Regions from separate parts of the Serratia sp. HNCC26DJ244 genome, predicted to be linked through region 2. Evidence: predicted binding sites of a transcription regulator. Region 2 holds the regulator's gene; the other holds the start of a gene.

Region 1 (8,793 bases), on a different contig from region 2:
TGGCCCAATAGCGGAGTTGAACTGGATACGATAAGCGCGGTTAACGCGAACCTGCCCCTGATCGTCAATCCAACTGACGCGGAACTGAATGATGCGCTCAGGCTCCACCAAACGTTCGAGCAATGCGTAGTCACGATAATGTGGATTGCGTTCGATAAATGGCCACAAGGAGGTAAATACTTCACGAACTGCCTGCAGATATTCTGGTTGATGCGAGTTATGACGTTGTAAAGATTTTAGAAAGGATTCTAGCGATACAGCCTGTTCCATGGATAGCTCCTGTTTAGCATTTTGGTTCCCCTCTTTTAATGATATATCTCACAGTTGGGGGAGGATGTTGTGTCTATACCGACTATAGCACTGAGAGGAGGCTGATTAACAAGCAATAAATGAAGAAAATATGATGAAAAACGCCCGCATTAGGCGGGCGTGGGTATAACGAGGTTGTGAGTGCTTACTTACTTTATTCTTCTTCACGCAATGGCACAATCAGCATATCGATGTGTACCGTATTGATGAGTTGGCGGGCGGAAGACATCAGTTTGCTCCAAAAATCCTGATGGTGCCCACAGAGTACCAAATCCATATCGTACTTTTTGATTGCATCAACCAAGACCTGTGCCAAGTCACCGCTACCACTGAGGGTTTCGGTAATCGGGTAGCCGGCATTTTGCGATAGTTCGCTTAATGCTCGATGGGTTTCTTCAGAAATGCGTTGTTGCATATCGCCAAGATTGACATCAATTAGGCCGGTATACAGGTCGGAATAGTTAACATCAACGTGGATCAGGGAGACTTTGGCATTGTATGGCCGAGCCATTGATACCGCCTTCTCAACCAGGATTTTGCTTTCTGGGGACAGGTCAACCGCGATCAGTATGTGTTTGTAAGCCATAAAAAAACTCCCTCTCTATATATGCCGATTAAAGTGTGCAGGCATTCAGTGTTTCAGCTTGGTGCTTTCATCTCTCCTGCATCATACCATCCAGATAACATCGTGATATGTTGAGGTGATCACAATGCATTGCATCAATGGGTTAGTCGCTAATGCAAAAAAACAGTGTAGCTTGGATGAACTGGGTTAAAAAACGTTATCGGTATTTAACCGCGTTAGTGTCAATGTTTTCATGATAGGTCGGTTTAATATTACTGCATTGTTAAATTTGGCGTTAAGAATTTTAACAATTTTAATAAATTTGATACAACACGCGTGTTCATTTGCATGCCATATTCTACAATAGTGAATATAGCGATTAGCTAGATCATTTCTCCTTAAGCTGACAGAGGCGTCAATTCAATATTATCCACAGCTAGGCTTCTGTGGCGGTTATTGAAGGGGGAAATTCAGGGGTAAAAAATATGCTAGGAGGATGGGAGCCACAGGCTCCGACAGCATTGGGTAAGAAGTAGGGCTGTTGGCTCGGCGGTTGGTCGGGTTAGTACGCCTTGAGGAGGTCATCATGATTAGTACCGTTGCGCTGTTTTGGGCTCTGTGTGTGATATGCGTGGTTAACCTGGCTCGGTATTTATCTTCTCTGCGTGCGCTGTTATTTGTTTTACGCGGCTGCGACCCATTACTATACCAATATGTTGATGGTAGCGGCTTTTTTACGTCCCATGGACAACCCCGCAAACAGATACGGCTGGTGAGCTATATTTTTTCTCAGCGTTATATTGAGCATCATGATCCTGAATTTATTCGCCGCTGTCAGCGGGTACGTGGTCAATTTTTGCTGACGTTGTCGCTGGGGGGATTGGTGATTGTTAGCCTGTCGACGATGGCGGTCTACTATTAGCTCATTAGGTTGATTCAAGCAAAAAAATGGCGGTCAATATGACCGCCGTTTAGCGTTAAATCAGTTTCAGTGCTAGCCAGTAAAGGCCCCCGGAAAGTAGCAGCGACACCGGTAGGGTCAGTACCCAGGCCAGTAGAATGCTCTTCACGGTTTTACTCTGTACGCCACCACCGTCAACGATCATGGTGCCCGCAACAGCGGAAGAGAGCACATGGGTAGTGGATACGGGCATACCGGTGTAGCTGGCAACACCAATTGACAGTGCAGCAGTCATCTGAGCTGATACCCCTTGGGCATAAGTCATGCCTTTCTTGCCAATTTTTTCGCCAATCGTGGTTGCCACTCGTCTCCAACCTATCATGGTACCAATGGACAGCGCCAAGGCGACCGCCACGATAATCCAGGTTGGTGCATACTCGACGGTTTGCAATAAATCGGAACGTAGTTTTTTGAGGAACCGTTGATCATCCGCAGAGATTTCCGGCAGCTTGGCTATTTTTCCTGCCGTATCGGTAACGCACATTAACAGACGGCGCAGATGACTGCGTTGTTCTACCGTCAGTTGGTCGTAACTTTGCAGATTGTCCAACAGGGCCAGAGAACGGTCTATGGCGATCAGCGCGCGTGCACTGTCACAGTGGAACTGAACCGGTTGATTCTCTGTGGGTAGTGTATTCTCAGCAGTGGGTGCCAAGGGGGCTTGTCCGATCACATGAGTCAGCGACTCACCATGCTGCTGGTAGAATTGCTGCAGGTGAACGACAGCATCCCGTGTACGGGTAATGTCATAACCCGTTGCGCTCATATTGAGCACAAAACCGGCCGGGGCAACGCCAATCAGCACCAGCATAATCAACCCGATACCTTTTTGACCATCGTTAGCACCGTGTGAAAAACTGACACCAATAGCGGACATGATCAGGGCGATACGTGTCCAGAATGGCGGCTTACGTTTGCCATCGACCTTTTCACGTTCAGCCGGTGTCATATGAATGCGTTGGCGTTTTTTGGTATTACTCCAGTAATGGCGCAGTATAAATACCATCAAGCCAGCAACCATCATACCCACCAGTGGGGATAAGATCAGCGACAGGAAGATGGCGATCATTTTCGGCACATTCAGTGCGTCCACGACGGAAGTGCTAGTGACGAGTGCATTGGTTAAACCAACACCAATAATCGCGCCAATCAAGGTATGGGAACTGGAAGCGGGCAAGCCAAAATACCAGGTGCCGAGATTCCAGATAATCGCTGCCAGTAACATGGAAAAAACCATGGCTAAGCCTTGTGTTGAACTGACGTTCAGCAACAGATCGGTTGGCAACAGGTGAACAATGGCATAGGCAACGCTCAAACCGCCGAGCATAACCCCAAGAAAGTTGAATACACCAGCCATAACGACCGCAAATTGCGAACGCATAGCGCGAGTATAAATGACAGTAGCAACCGCGTTGGCCGTATCGTGAAAACCATTGATGGCTTCGTAAAACAATACGAACAACAAGGCAATAATTAACATTAGGCTGGTATGAAAATCCAGGCCAGAGAACAAATGTAGCATATAAGTGTCACGCCAGGTTTGTGGACTTGATCGCCGCGCATTATCAGTGACAATGGGTCTCTGGGAAAAGGGAAATATGACGTTTTTTTGACGTGACGATGACAAAAGGTCTCAATGCCTTAGAGTAATCAAATAATTTCAGTATGTTACCGCTTTTTACCTGGGGTAACATTTTCTTGTTCTTCCGTTGGCTTGCTCTATCGATACCTTTACAATCGATCCCATTGAGTTAGCGCGGTGCTGGCAGTGAAACAACAAAAGAGGCTTCGGTGGAACAATTTGATGTGGTAATCATTGGCGCGGGAGCCGCAGGCATGTTTTGTGCTGCTCAGGCCGGGCAACTGGGTCGCCGGGTGCTGCTGCTGGATAACGGCAAAAAACCAGGCCGCAAGATCCTGATGTCCGGTGGAGGGCGATGCAATTTTACCAATATGTATACGGAGCCCGCTGCCTATCTTTCAAATAATCCCCATTTTTGTAAATCCGCATTGGCACGTTATACCCAGTGGGATTTTATCGATCTGATTAATCGCTATGGCATTGCTTACCATGAAAAAACACTGGGGCAACTGTTTTGCGATGATTCTGCACAGCAGGTTGTTGATCTGCTGCTAAAAGAGTGTGAACTCGGTCAGGTGACGATCCGCTTACGCAGTGAAGTCCTGAGTATTAAACAGGGAGAGAGCGGGTTTGAGCTGGCAACCAATAATGGTAGTGTGAGCACTCACTCACTTGTTGTGGCCACCGGGGGACTTTCGATGCCAGGGTTAGGGGCGTCGCCATTCGGTTACCAACTGGCTGAACAGTTTGGTTTAAACGTACTCCCTACCCGAGCTGGGTTGGTCCCCTTTACCTTGCATAAACCGCTACTGGAGCAATCTCAAGTGCTTTCCGGCGTCTCGCTGCCTGCGCTGATCACGGCAGACAATGGCACCCAGTTTCGTGAAAGCATTCTGTTTACCCATCGGGGGCTTTCTGGTCCCGCCGTCTTGCAAGTTTCCAGCTATTGGCAACCCGGTGAGTATGTGAGTGTTAACTTACTTCCTACACTGGATCTGGTGGCGGTTTTGCATGAACAACGACAAGCCCATCCCAACCAGAGCCTGAAAAATACACTGGCGCTGCATCTGCCCAAGCGTCTGGTGGAGTTTCTGCAAACACTGGGGCAATTGCCGGATGTCACATTAAAACAACTGACTCCGGCACAGCAGACAGCCGTGATTGAAAACCTGCAAAATTGGCGCATACAACCCAATGGAACGGAAGGTTATCGTACTGCGGAAGTGACATTAGGCGGCGTAGATACCAAGGAGTTGTCTTCCAAAACCATGGAGGCAAACAAGGTGCCCGGGCTCTATTTTATCGGTGAAGTGGTTGATGTAACAGGGTGGCTAGGGGGCTATAACTTCCAATGGGCCTGGAGTTCTGCCTGGGCTTGTGCACAGGCTTTGGCTGCTGGGCAGAGATAATAACGTTTTCTTTATGGTTAACCTCACGGGTTGATGATTCTCATTTGGCTGAAGCTAACCTAAATCAACGCTCATAAAACCCAGATTATGGTGACTTTTATTCCATCAATTTATCGAGAGTCCCCTGGTTGTTAACGCTGCTCAGGGGCAGTCAATATTTAACCAAAAATTACGATAGATGAGTTATGCAGACAAAGATTTCTGAATAAAACTCAACTATTGCGACCTTTTATAGAGTAAATTCCGATATTCCCCTCTGGTTTGTTAAGTTAATATTAAGTTTTACCAGCCCATCATTAATGTTATCTCTGCTTATCAATGAGTCAATTTGATTGATAATTTACCCATCACTAATAGAAAGATGGATTAGTGTTTTACGTAATTCTATTCGTGATTAAGTAAAAATTTATAGGGGATCATCTAATATATTATGTCGGCTGAATTGATAAATATGCCCTTCTATATCCTATAATGATTTTTTTATTTTTTTGAATTTAAATGCTGTTTTTATTGGTTTTACTATGTTTTTATTCTGATTTTAGTTTGAAATTAAATTGTCACTGTCGCATTTTCTTTATTTTCTCATTTTATTTCGTGGGTATTATTTTTCACTTAAAAATAGATAATGGCTAATATTTCATAAGAATGATTTGGCTGAGTTATTAATGGCGCCATTAAGGTTGATGCGATATCGGGTTTCCTTTCACGAAGTTAATATCATCGAAAATTAAAATTTATCTCTGTGTAAGTCGTCTTTTCGACCGATATCCCTATTGGCTCAATTCGTAGAATTATTCTTTTTTTCTTTTTCGCTCTTGGGAATAACTGCCATGAAAATTTATCTGTACCATAACCTCAATCCGAACCAAATCCCCGGATATGACAAGTTTGTGCAGGCTATCACGGCAGATAATTTTACCCAGGCTGACGTGCGAAAAATTGATACCAATCTCTATCGTGCGCGGCTCAATATACGCGACCGATTACTTTTTTCGTTTTACCGCTACAACCATGAGACGGTTTGCCTGGTGCTGGAGTACCTCCCCAATCACGCCTACCACACCTCACGCTTTATTCGCCAACAGGTGGTGATTGATGAAGAGCGCCTGCAGCCAGTACTGAATCCCGACGAGGTGGAGCCTGAACCGATGGCTTACATCAATGTGACACCGGGCCGATTCTATCGGCTAGATAAAATGTTGTCGTTTGATGATGATCAGCAAGCGTTGTTTGAACATCCTCTACCTTTGGTGATTGTGGGTTCCGCAGGTAGTGGTAAAACGGCATTGGTGCTGGAGAAAATGAAGCAGGCGACGGGGGAGATCCTTTATCTCAGCCTCTCTTCTTTTCTGGTTGAGAAGGCGCAGACACTTTACCGGGCCAGTGGCGAAGAAAATGAATTGCAACAGGTGGATTTTTTCTCCTTGCGTGAGTTTCTGGAGATGCTGAGTGTTCCAGAGGGAAAAGAGGTGACCTTCAATGCGTTTAATTCCTGGTTGCCGCGCAATAAAGTAACGGCCTCTTTGGGGTCGGCTCATACCCTGTTTGAAGAGTTTCGTGGTGTGATTGGTGCCTCGGTATCAGAACAGGGGCCTTTGAGTCGTGAAGCCTATCTGGCATTGGGGATCAAGCAATCTCTTTATCCTGTAGAGGCCCGGGGCGAAGTCTATGTGCTGTTTGAACGCTATGTTGCTTGGTTGAAACAATCTCGGCAGTACGATACCAACCTGCTCAGCCACCAATACTTATCACGTGCAACGCCGAGCTACGATTTTATCTTTATCGATGAAATTCAGGATATGACGCCTATCCAGTTGTTTCTGATACTAAAAACATTACGTACTGCTAACCAGTTTCTGCTCTGTGGTGATGCCAATCAGGTGGTTCATCCCAATTTTTTCTCTTGGAGCAAACTCAAAAGTCTGTTCTTCCAGCATCACCAGGGGAGTGATGCGGGTATCCGGATTTTACAAGCGAACTACCGTAACGCGCCACATGTCACCAACCTGGCTAATCGTCTACTGCAGCTTAAACAAACCCGGTTCGGTGCCATTGACAGAGAGAGTCATTATGTTGTCAAAAGTGGTGGTCAGACTGAGGGCTTTGTCTCCCTGTTAGAAGATAAAAACAGTGTAAAGAAGGAGTTAAACGAAAAAACGGCACGTTCAGCTAACGTGGCCGTTGTGGTGATGCACCCAGAGCAAAAAGAGCTGGCCAGGCGCTGGTTTAAAACTCCGCTGGTGTTCTCGGTTCAAGAAGCCAAAGGGTTGGAATATGAAACGGTGATTTTATTTAACTTAGTGAGCGAAGCCAGCAAGGTGTTCGATGATATCTGTCAGGGTGTCTCTGTTGAGGACCTTGAAGGAGAAGCGCGGCGTTATGCGCGCCCACGTGACAAACAGGATCGCTCAGCGGAAATTTACAAATTCTTTATCAATGCATTGTACGTTGCCATTACTCGAGCTACCCACAATGTTTATCTGGTGGAGCAACGTATACAGCATCCGCTGTGGTCATTACTGGCACTTTCTCACCGTACCAAGGCTGAGGAGCTGCGCGAAGAGTCTTCAAGTTTGGATGAATGGCAAGAGGCTGCCCGTCAATTGGAACGCCAGGGTAAGCAAGAACAAGCCGATGCGATCCGCGAGCAGATAACACAGCAGCAGGGTGTTTCCTGGCAGGTTATTGATCCGGTGATGGTCGGTCTGGGCCAGTGGCCACAACCGATTATTGCAGAGAGCAGCAATAAAGCCTCAACATTACAGGCTGTCAACAGCGATTTAACGCTGGCATAGTTTTGACCTATAACGTTTATGGATGACACCCCAAGGCGACTAGGGACCAAAGCGACGTAAGCAGCAGATAAAATTTATGTATTTTAAAATGCTCTATCTGGGGTGTTCTACATTCCAACGTCATTTTTCCGATGTATGGTATCGCTAATTTTTAATATGTTAGCGAATCAGACTTCAACATCGATACTGGCAGCAACGACAAGACGATCTTGCTGAATGGGTACCCCGGCAGGTTTGTTGCTTCCTCACGGTCACATGGCTGATCATGCTGCGGGCTTCTCATCATTGCGGTCTATTTGCATATGCTGATATTGGTGCAATGTGACTTAAATCAAAAAATGATCTCAGAAACGATTTACTATTGAACAGGGTCTATTATTGATTATGTTCAATTACGTTTAGACGAGGAGTGCTGTGATGCCATGGGGTCATGAAATTCAACAGGCAATTAATTTGTTAGAGGGATGTCAGCACCATAATGCAGACCATCTTCCTTGTCCTGCTAGGGGCGACCAGCCAGGAGCAGTGGGTACCTGCGCAGAAAAAATCATGCCACTGATCATCTTGATTAATGCCTTCGCTGATGTACTGCCGCAGCATCAGGAGTTACATCGTGTAGGTATGAAGCTGGAGGAGAAGGGGTTGATTAAGAAACTGGAGTCGGGGGAGAGTTATAGCCAAAATGCGTTGAGTTATTTGAGTGCTTTGGTTGAGTCTTAGGCCGCTAGCGATAGATCTTGATGGCGCAATTAAAAGTCAAGAATATCAATTATTCGAGTAGCAACCAAAGCCATCGTCTTGCGTAAACAGCAATCGTTGTGTTGTCATTTCTCGGTAGCGTGAGTGACGACGGCATGGTCATGGTATTTCATCAACAGCGGCTGCGGTCAGATTACCGGTTTGCTGTGCCAATTGTAGATAGTAACGTACCCCGGCAATTAGCGCCCGTTCGTCAGGTGAGAAGCAGGCATTATGTAGTGCCGCATTATTAGCTCCCGCTTCGCCGACACCGAGCCAGGCAAAACAGACTGGGGCAATCTGCTGATATTCTGAAAAATCCTCTCCTACTGACATGGGTAAGGCGGCTAGGTGAAATGCCTCTGCCCCCAATGCCAGGCGAGCTGCACGACCTGCCAACTCGCAAAGTTGCGGATCGTTATTGATGGCGCTGT
Region 2 (8,793 bases):
GCAAATTCGTTTGAATAGAGTTTCTTTATTTCCCATAACAAGACGTTCTTGATAGCCAGACCCTGTGCATGGCGTTGCAAGGCGAAATGGATGTGGTCAGTCAACGTAATGTATACAATATTGTGCAATTTGCCCGGTAAGCGTTCGCGGGCGAGGGTGATGATTTTATCCGCCGTAGTGATGCAGGTTAATGGGATCTCTGCCAACAGTTCTTTGTAGCGTTCACCGATTTCACCACTATTGAGAGTGAATACCTTTTCGATCAGGCTTTCATCCACCGGATCGCCGCTTTTCTTTTTAAAGCCGATGCCACGCCCCATAACGACCGTCTCTTCCTGGCGCTCGTTCAGCGTAATTATCACGTTGTTATTGAGGATCTTGGCGATGTTCATGGCGGTTCCCTGTCTGCTAAAAACAAAAAAACCTGACCCCAGAAGCACCGCTGAAGGTCAGGTTTTGCCTGTATTCACAGTGACAATCCTGTTATTTCAGACATGATAACGATTTTCATTCGTCGCTCAATGCTTTTCACTATGTACTGTCGCAGTGATCACACTATGGCCACTAAGGTGATTCAACACGGTACTGGGCATCTAAACGGCTCAACCCCAATCCATTGATTTTCTTTACCTTAATTTGCACGGGAATGCGCTCTTTCATGGCTTCAATATGACTGATGACACCGATGGTTTTACCCGTGGCGTTAAGGTTGTCTAGCGCATCCAAGGCGGTATCTAATGTTTCTGCATCCAAGGTACCGAAACCTTCATCCAGGAACAGTGAATCGATACTGGTTTTGTGGCTCACCAAGTCTGATAGCGCCAAGGCTAATGCCAGGCTGACCAGAAAGCTTTCCCCACCGGAAAGGGTACGAGTATCACGCAGAGCGTCCGCTTGCCAGGTATCGACAACCTGTAACTCCAGCGTATCCGTCGTTTTACGTTGTAGCAGGTAGCGGCCATGCAAACGGGCAAGCTGGATATTGGCCAGATAAACCAAATGATCAAGGGTCAAGCCTTGGGCGAACTTGCGGAACTTGTCCCCCTCTTTGGAACCAATGAGTTGATTGAGCAAACTCCAGTCGTCATGTTGCTGTTGGCAGAGGGTAATCTGGGTTAACAATGATTGCTGATGAAGACGACGTTCGGCATCGCTGCCCAATTGGTTACGGACCTCCCCTTGGCGCTGCTGCAATAGTTTTAACTGTTCCGCTACGCCATTCAGCGCAGTAGCCAGTTGCTCGGTACTGGTGAGTTGCTCATCCAAACCACTGGGTTGATTTTGGCGCTGCTGTTCTTGCATTTGTATCGCCTGAGCTAACAGGGTGGTGGCTTGCAACTGGCGTTGTTGTAACTGTTCTTTATAGTGTTGCAACTGCTGGCGCTGTTCATCACCAAGTAAGGCGGTGTTGAATGACGCTTCGTCGGCAAAGTCACTGTTAGCCAATGCGAGCTGCCATTGTTGCTCGGCCTGCTGTAGCCGCCCATGATGTTGTTGTTGCTGCTGTTGTAATGCCAGTTGTTGACCCTCCAGACGATCCCGCAGTACCAAGGCTTGCTGCAACTGTTCTGTGGCTTGCTGGCAGGCATTTTCCACCCGGTTTTGTGCGAGTCTCAGTTGTTCAGTTACCTCGGCCACCGACTGTTCGCCAAACAGCGCGATGCGTTCAGCGGTGAGGCTAGTCAGTTGTTGAACGCAGGTCTGACAATCATGTTGCCACTTGGCTAATTGCTGTTGAGTTGCAGCTTGCTGTTGCGTTAGCCGCTCAAAACGTTCATTCAAGAGTACCGCTTCCTGCTGAGAACCAAAGTGCTGGTTTTGCAGGGTGGTTAATTCCTCTTTGGTTTGTTGTATCGCGCGCGTGATTTGCTCATGTTGTTGCAGTAACTGTTGATTAGCCTGTTCTTCACTGTCGCAAGCGGTTAACCAGGTTGATAACTGCGTGTGGTCTTGCAGTGTAAAATTGCAAGCCAAGGGAGCGCTAATCTGTTGCCCGTTTTTGATCAGTTGTTCTTGTTGCTGTAACCCTTGGTTAACGGTGGTTTGCAGCTGTTGCTGCTGCTGTTTCAGGCTTTCACTTTGCGTGCGCAGTTTGGTGCCTAAGGTATGTAACTCGTCGGTTTTAGCTCGTAATTCAGTGGCTTGTTGTTCCGTCTCGCTCGGTTTCAGCGCCTGGTACTGCTTGATTGCCGGGTGCTGTGTCGAACCACATAATGGGCAAGGGGCATCAGTGAGCAAACGTGCTCGTTCGGCTTCCAGGCTGACGATACGTTTTTCAAACTCAAGGTTTTTCTCCACCGCCAACAAATGTGCCTTTTGCTGTTGGTACTGTTGGCGAGTCACTTCTAGTTGACGTTCCACCTCCATCAACTGTTGTTGTCGCTGGGTAAACTCCAACTGCTGTTGATCAAGGTGTTGCTGATTTTGTTGAAACAATACCGCCAGATGGGACAACTGTTGGCGAATAGGCCGCTGCCCATTCAGTTCGGCCTGACGGGCCCGCAGTTTTTCTAACGGTGATTGGGCTTCAAGTGCGGCTTGCTGTGGTAACTGTTGCTCCAGTACCGTATTCAGTGAGGCTTGCTTGTGCTGATATTGTGCCGCCCAGGTGGTGAGTTCAGCTCGTCTCAGGGTCAGTTTTTCCAGCGTTTGTTGTTGCTCCTGACTGAGCTTTTGCTGATCTTCCCCCTGTTTTGTTGCCTCGGCCAACTGGTGTTTCAGTTGGGCTATCTGCTGGTCTAATGGCGCTACTTTTTCAGCAATCAATGTTTGCTGTTGTTGCTGGTATGCCGTTTGCGTTTGCTTTGCCGCCTGCGCTTGATCGGATTGTTGCTGTAATGGGGTCAAGGCAGTGAGTTGCTGTTGTTGTTGCTGCGCCAATTGTTCGGCTTGTTGTTGCAAAGACCGCGTCTCTTGCTGGCAACGCTGGCGTTCATCAAGCAGTGGACGTAATTTTTCTGCGGGTTCACTGCGGGCCAACTGCTGTAATTGTGGTTCTGCTTGCTGATAGTCCTGTTGTACCCCAGCCAGTTGTTGCTGGTGGTGTTGCACTTGCTGCGCCGTGGTTTGCCACTGCTGTAGCCAGTTCAACTGATGTTGTAGCCGTTGCGTCTGTTGGTTTAAACCTTGCTCTTCACTATTGAGTTGGATGAGTTGATTTTCCAGCGTCTGGCGTAGCTCCTCATTGAGCAGTTCAATGCCGTTAGCTTGCTGATGCAATACATCCAGCTCGATTTTTGCCTGTTTATGTCGTTCAAACACCCGGGCCGACAGTTGCCCATAAATTTCGCTGCCGGTCAGTTCTTCCAGTAACTCGGCACGTTCGTTAGGTTTGGCATTGAGAAACGCGGCGAATTGCCCCTGAGATAACATCATCGATTTGGTGAAACGGCCAAAATCCAGGCCAGTAATGGAGGCAATCAGCTCTTTTTTATCGGAAATTTTATCCGCTAAAATTTTGCCATTTTCTCGTAGCGCCAGTTCGACTTTAGGCGCCTGCAGGCTGCCATCCGGTGAGTTTTTCGCTCGACGTTGGCTCCAGAAGGCACGATAACCGATCCCTTTTACTTCAAACTCCACCTCTGCCAGTGATTCAGCGGTGTGCCGAGTCATCAGTTCATTCTGGCTGGCGCTGACCTCCAGACGCGGCGTCTGGTGATATAACGCCAGGCAGATAGCGTCCAGTAACGTGGTTTTACCCGCACCGGTGGGGCCGGTGATGGCAAATAGACCATTGCTGGCGAAAGGTTCAGTGGTGAAGTCAATTTTCCATTCACCTTGTAGCGAATTGAGGTTTTTCAGCCTTAAGCTCAGGATTTTCATGCGCAGGGCTCCTCAGGATGATGCAAGTCATTCACCACGTGCTGAAACAGTTGGCGCATCTGTTGTTGGCGTGCCTCGTCCAGGTCTGTTTCCAAGGCTAATCGCCGCTGAAACACCTCTTCGACACTCAATTCATTCAAGGTCTCTCTCTCTTGCCGGTCAATCGCCTGTTGCCGTTGCTGTTTACCACGTCGTAATAACACCACTTCAACCGGCAGATCTTCCGCTAACTGTTGAATGCGGCGCTGGATATCACTGAGATAATCCTGCGTAGCAACTTCGATATCCAGCCACACCGGTAATGTCCCCTCATAGTGGGCAAATTGCTGTAATTGCGTCTCGATTTGTGGCAAATCACCCTTGATCAACTGCATCGGCTGGAAAACAGGTACCTCCAGCGGCGTGACTTGCTGTAGTTCACCGGCGGCGAAATCAACCATCAATACGCTCTTGGCGCTACCCAATTCATCAAAACTGAGCGGGATTGGCGAACCGCTGTAACGGATATGCTGGGTTTTAGCGACACATTGCGAACGATGAATATGGCCCAGCGCAATGTAGTCGGCGGGGGGGAATAACTGAGCAGGGAAGGCATCCAGCGTACCGATATAAATATCACGCACTGAATCTGAGGTGGTGACCCCCACGGTCGTTAGATGACCGCTGGCAATAATCGGCAAGGGTAGGCCCAGGGCATCGCGCCGTGCACAGGCCAACTGATAAAGCTCATGGTAATGATTAGCGATAGCTTGTTGTAAAACCTGCTGTTTCTGGTTGCCCGATTCACCCGCCTGGCTGGTGACTAAATCCCGTGGGCGCAAGAAAGGCACCGCACAGAGCACCGCCCCTGGCTGGCCATCACGCTGGTTGAGCACTCGAATTTGTTGATCAACTTCGGCTTGTGCATTGGCAATTACTGTGGTGTTCAGACAAGAGAGCAGTTCCCGTGATTCATTGAGTGTGGCCACTGAGTCATGATTGCCACCGAGTACCACCAACTGGCAACCGGTGTGTTGTAGTTGCACCACAAAACGGTTATACAGTTCCCGTGCGTAGCTAGGTGGGGAGCCGGTATCAAACAGATCACCGGCAACAATTAGCGCATCGACCTGATGCTGTTGCACCTGCTCAACCAGCCAACACAGAAAAGATTGATGTTCGGCGGCGCGGCTCTTGGTGAAAAAGTACTGGCCTAAATGCCAGTCAGAGGTATGGATCAGGCGCATGAATCTTCCAGGCTGACAACGATGATAGCACCAGAGTATATACCCAAGTTCCGTCAAGATGCAGGCAAGGGGCAAACGCTGAACAAGATGAATGGCGTTTTGTTAAGCAACTCGAAGTATTTTGTCTAGGATTGAAACAATCTCACTGCCAAGCGTCATCCCGGGGCGGTTTTATTCATATAACTGTCATAAAACTGACGCATAATGACCAGGCAGAGTGTAATAGGCCGCTAACACATTGGCAGGGTTGACGATGGCAATACGTATACTGGTGGTAGAAGACGAAGCGCCGATCCGTGAAATGGTGTGCTTTGTGTTGGAGCAGAATGGTTATCAAGCGTTGGAAGCTGAGGATTATGACAGCGCCGTAAAGAGCCTGTCTGAGCCGTTTCCTGATCTGGTGTTACTGGACTGGATGTTGCCTGGTGGGTCTGGAATACAGTTTATCAAGTATATGAAGCGTGAGGCGATGACACGGGATATTCCGGTGATGATGCTGACCGCACGCGGAGAAGAAGAAGATCGGGTTCGAGGGTTGGAAGTGGGCGCCGATGACTATATCATCAAGCCTTTCTCGCCCAAGGAGTTGGTGGCCCGGATCAAAGCGGTGATGCGCCGTATTTCACCGATGGCCGTAGAGGAATTGATTGAAATGCAGGGGTTAAGCCTGGACCCTTCCTCACATCGAGTGATGGCTGATGAGCTGGCACTGGATATGGGGCCGACCGAGTTCAAGCTGTTGCACTTCTTTATGACCCATCCCGAACGTGTTTACAGCCGCGAGCAGTTGCTGAACAACGTTTGGGGCACTAACGTTTATGTAGAAGACCGTACGGTTGATGTCCATATCCGCCGGTTGCGTAAGGCGCTAGAGAGCAGTGGTCATGATAGAATGGTGCAAACTGTTCGCGGTACCGGCTACCGTTTTTCAACGCGCTACTGACAGCCCTGTGCTGGAGAAAACACTATTGTGCTAGAACGCTTATCCTGGAAGAAACTGCTGCTGGAACTGGCCTTTTTTTGCTTCCCTGCTTTATTGCTTGGGTTGATTTTTGGTTATTTGTCTTGGTTGTTATTGGCATCGGTGTTGGTAGCCCTTGCCTGGAATTTCTATAACCAACTGAAACTTTCCCACTGGTTGTGGGTTGATCGTAGTATGACGCCGCCCCCGGGACATGGGAGCTGGGAACCGCTGTTTTATGGTTTGTATAAAATGCAGCAGCGTAACCGCCATCGCCGCCGCGAACTGGCCTTATTGATCAAACGTTTTCGTAGTGGTGCGGAGTCGTTACCCGATGCGGTAGTGATGACCACCGTAGAGGGTAATATCTTTTGGTGTAACGGCCTGGCGCAGCACTTGCTGGGTTTCCGCTGGCCGGAAGATAACGGTCAACATATTCTGAACCTGATACGTTATCCCGAATTTAGTCAATATCTGCAACAGCAGGCGTTCTTCAAACCTCTGACATTGCACTTGAATAACGAGCGCTTTGTTGAGTTCCGCATTATGCCTTATTCCGAAGGGCAATTGTTGATGGTGGCCCGTGATGTTACCCAGAAGCGTCAGTTGGAAGGGGCCCGGCGTAATTTTTTTGCCAATGTCAGCCATGAATTGCGCACACCATTAACGGTGTTGCAGGGCTATTTGGAGATGATGAGTGACGAAGCCCTTGAGGGCTCAGTGCGCGATAAAGCATTGAGTACCATGCAAGAACAGACCAAACGCATGGATGGCTTGGTGAAGCAGTTGCTCACGTTGTCACGTATTGAAACTGCGCCAAGTATCGCGATGAATCAAAAGGTGGATATTCCACGTATCCTGGGTGTATTGCAACGAGAGGCGCAATCCCTGAGTGCGGGGAATCACCAGATTAGCTTCCGGGTGAATGAAGATTTGCAGGTATTTGGTAACGAAGATCAACTACACAGTGCCGTATCGAACCTGGTGTATAACGCAGTGAATCACACGCCAAAGGGCACCCATATCGAGATAAGTTGGCAGCAGACGCCACTGGGTGCTCAGTTCCAGGTCAGTGATAATGGTCCAGGGATCGCTCCAGAACATATTCCGCGTTTGACCGAACGTTTCTACCGTGTTGATAAATCACGTTCACAGCAGACCGGCGGCAGTGGTTTGGGCTTGGCCATTGTTAAACATGCTCTGAGTCATCATGATTCACGCTTGGAGATTTTGAGTGACCCGGGCATAGGTACGCGCTTTATCTTTACGTTGCCGAAACGACTCATTGTGCCAGCCGCATCCATCGACAATAAGGTGAAAATGGGCGAGTAGTACTGCTGCGATTGTGCTATTTCTCCATATACAGTGGATGAGCCTGAGCCCACCGGTACATTGAAATGCTCAGCTCATCATTTATTCTATTTTTGGCAAAAAAAAGCACAACTTGCGCGCTTAAGACATCAATAGCGGTTTTTTAATGTACAAGGTGGTCATATTTGTCACATTCCGTGTGTTTTTTGTTTAAAAATTAAACAAATCATATGGTGTTTATTACGGAAAAATTGAGATTATCAACTGGTTGTAAAACTATTTCTGGTATAAAACTCTGCTTTTTGTTGTTCATCTTGCCTTTCAGGGCCATATCCTCTAAATAGCTTCGTCTGCAGATAGCTGATAATCGATAGAAGCTGCTGCAACTTGCATGAAGACGGGTATAAACGTTTAACTAAGCCTGCGTTGTTGGAGTAAACCTCCGCTTACTCTTCATCTTTAAGAATCAATCATTTATTCCATTTAACAGGCAGCGCAATATCCTATGAGCCATCGCTTAGCGTCAAAAGATATCCTGGCATTAGGTTTTATGACTTTTGCTTTATTCGTCGGGGCAGGAAACATTATCTTCCCACCGATGGTCGGTCTACAGTCCGGTGAACATGTTTGGACTGCAGCAATCGGTTTTCTGGTGACAGCGGTGGGGTTACCGGTAGTCACCGTGATTGCACTGGCTCGTGTTGGCGGGGGGGTTGATACCCTTAGCGCACCAATAGGCCGTCATGCAGGATTACTGCTGGCGACGGTCTGTTATCTCACCGTGGGGCCTCTGTTCGCTACGCCACGTACGGCGACCGTTTCATTTGAAGTGGGAATGGCTCCGTTGACCGGTGGTGGTGCCCTGCCACTATTTATCTATAGCCTGGTCTATTTTGTGCTGGTGATTGGCATCTCTTTATATCCGGGGCGTTTGCTCGATACTGTTGGCCATATTCTGGCACCGGTGAAAATTGTTGCCCTGGCGATGCTGGGTATCGCTGCGCTGCTCTGGCCTGCGGGGGCACCTATCCCAGCGGTTGAGGCTTATCAGAATGTGCCGTTCTCTTCTGGCTTTATAAATGGCTACCTGACCATGGATACCTTGGGGGCGATGGTGTTTGGTATTGTCATCGTCAATGCCGCACGTTCCCGTGGGGTAACAGATCGAGGATTGTTGACGCGTTATACCATCCTGGCGGGTCTGATTGCTGGCGTGGGATTGACATTGGTCTATCTGAGTCTGTTCAAGTTGGGGTCCGGTAGTGGTGTTCTGGTGCCAGAGGCCACCAATGGTGCGGTGATTTTGCATGCCTATGTACAAAATACATTCGGTACCATGGGCAGTTTCTTCCTGGCGGCATTGATCTTCATTGCCTGTATGGTGACCGCGGTTGGCCTGACCTGTGCTTGTGCTGAGTTTTTCGCACAATATTTACCGTTATCCTATAAAAAACTGGTATTTATCCTGGGTCT

What was found. Region 2 encodes PhoB, which activates phosphate uptake and scavenging genes when phosphate is short. Its sites were predicted from a motif close to CTGTCATAAAACTGNCNNAT; they were not measured.
Region 1: the regulator PhoB is predicted to act here: its motif matches at 3,432-3,451, upstream of pitA (inorganic phosphate transporter PitA).

What each region holds. Positions count from the first base shown of each region.
Region 1 is NZ_JBXUGO010000010.1:99,715-108,507, reverse strand. It holds gene gdhA (NADP-specific glutamate dehydrogenase) at 1-270, opposite strand, end outside; gene uspA (universal stress protein UspA) at 464-895, opposite strand; gene uspB (universal stress protein UspB) at 1,461-1,796, shown strand; gene pitA (inorganic phosphate transporter PitA) at 1,852-3,357, opposite strand; gene AC2A06_RS10405 (BaiN/RdsA family NAD(P)/FAD-dependent oxidoreductase) at 3,627-4,826, shown strand; gene AC2A06_RS10400 (UvrD-helicase domain-containing protein) at 5,657-7,621, shown strand; gene AC2A06_RS10395 (hypothetical protein) at 8,039-8,341, shown strand; gene AC2A06_RS10390 (M20 metallopeptidase family protein) at 8,480-8,793, opposite strand, start outside.
Region 2 is NZ_JBXUGO010000001.1:65,962-74,754, forward strand. It holds gene licT (BglG family transcription antiterminator LicT) at 1-392, opposite strand, end outside; gene sbcC (exonuclease subunit SbcC) at 565-3,822, opposite strand; gene sbcD (exonuclease subunit SbcD) at 3,819-5,048, opposite strand; gene phoB (phosphate response regulator transcription factor PhoB) at 5,302-5,991, shown strand; gene phoR (phosphate regulon sensor histidine kinase PhoR) at 6,019-7,341, shown strand; gene brnQ (branched-chain amino acid transport system II carrier protein) at 7,826-8,793, shown strand, end outside.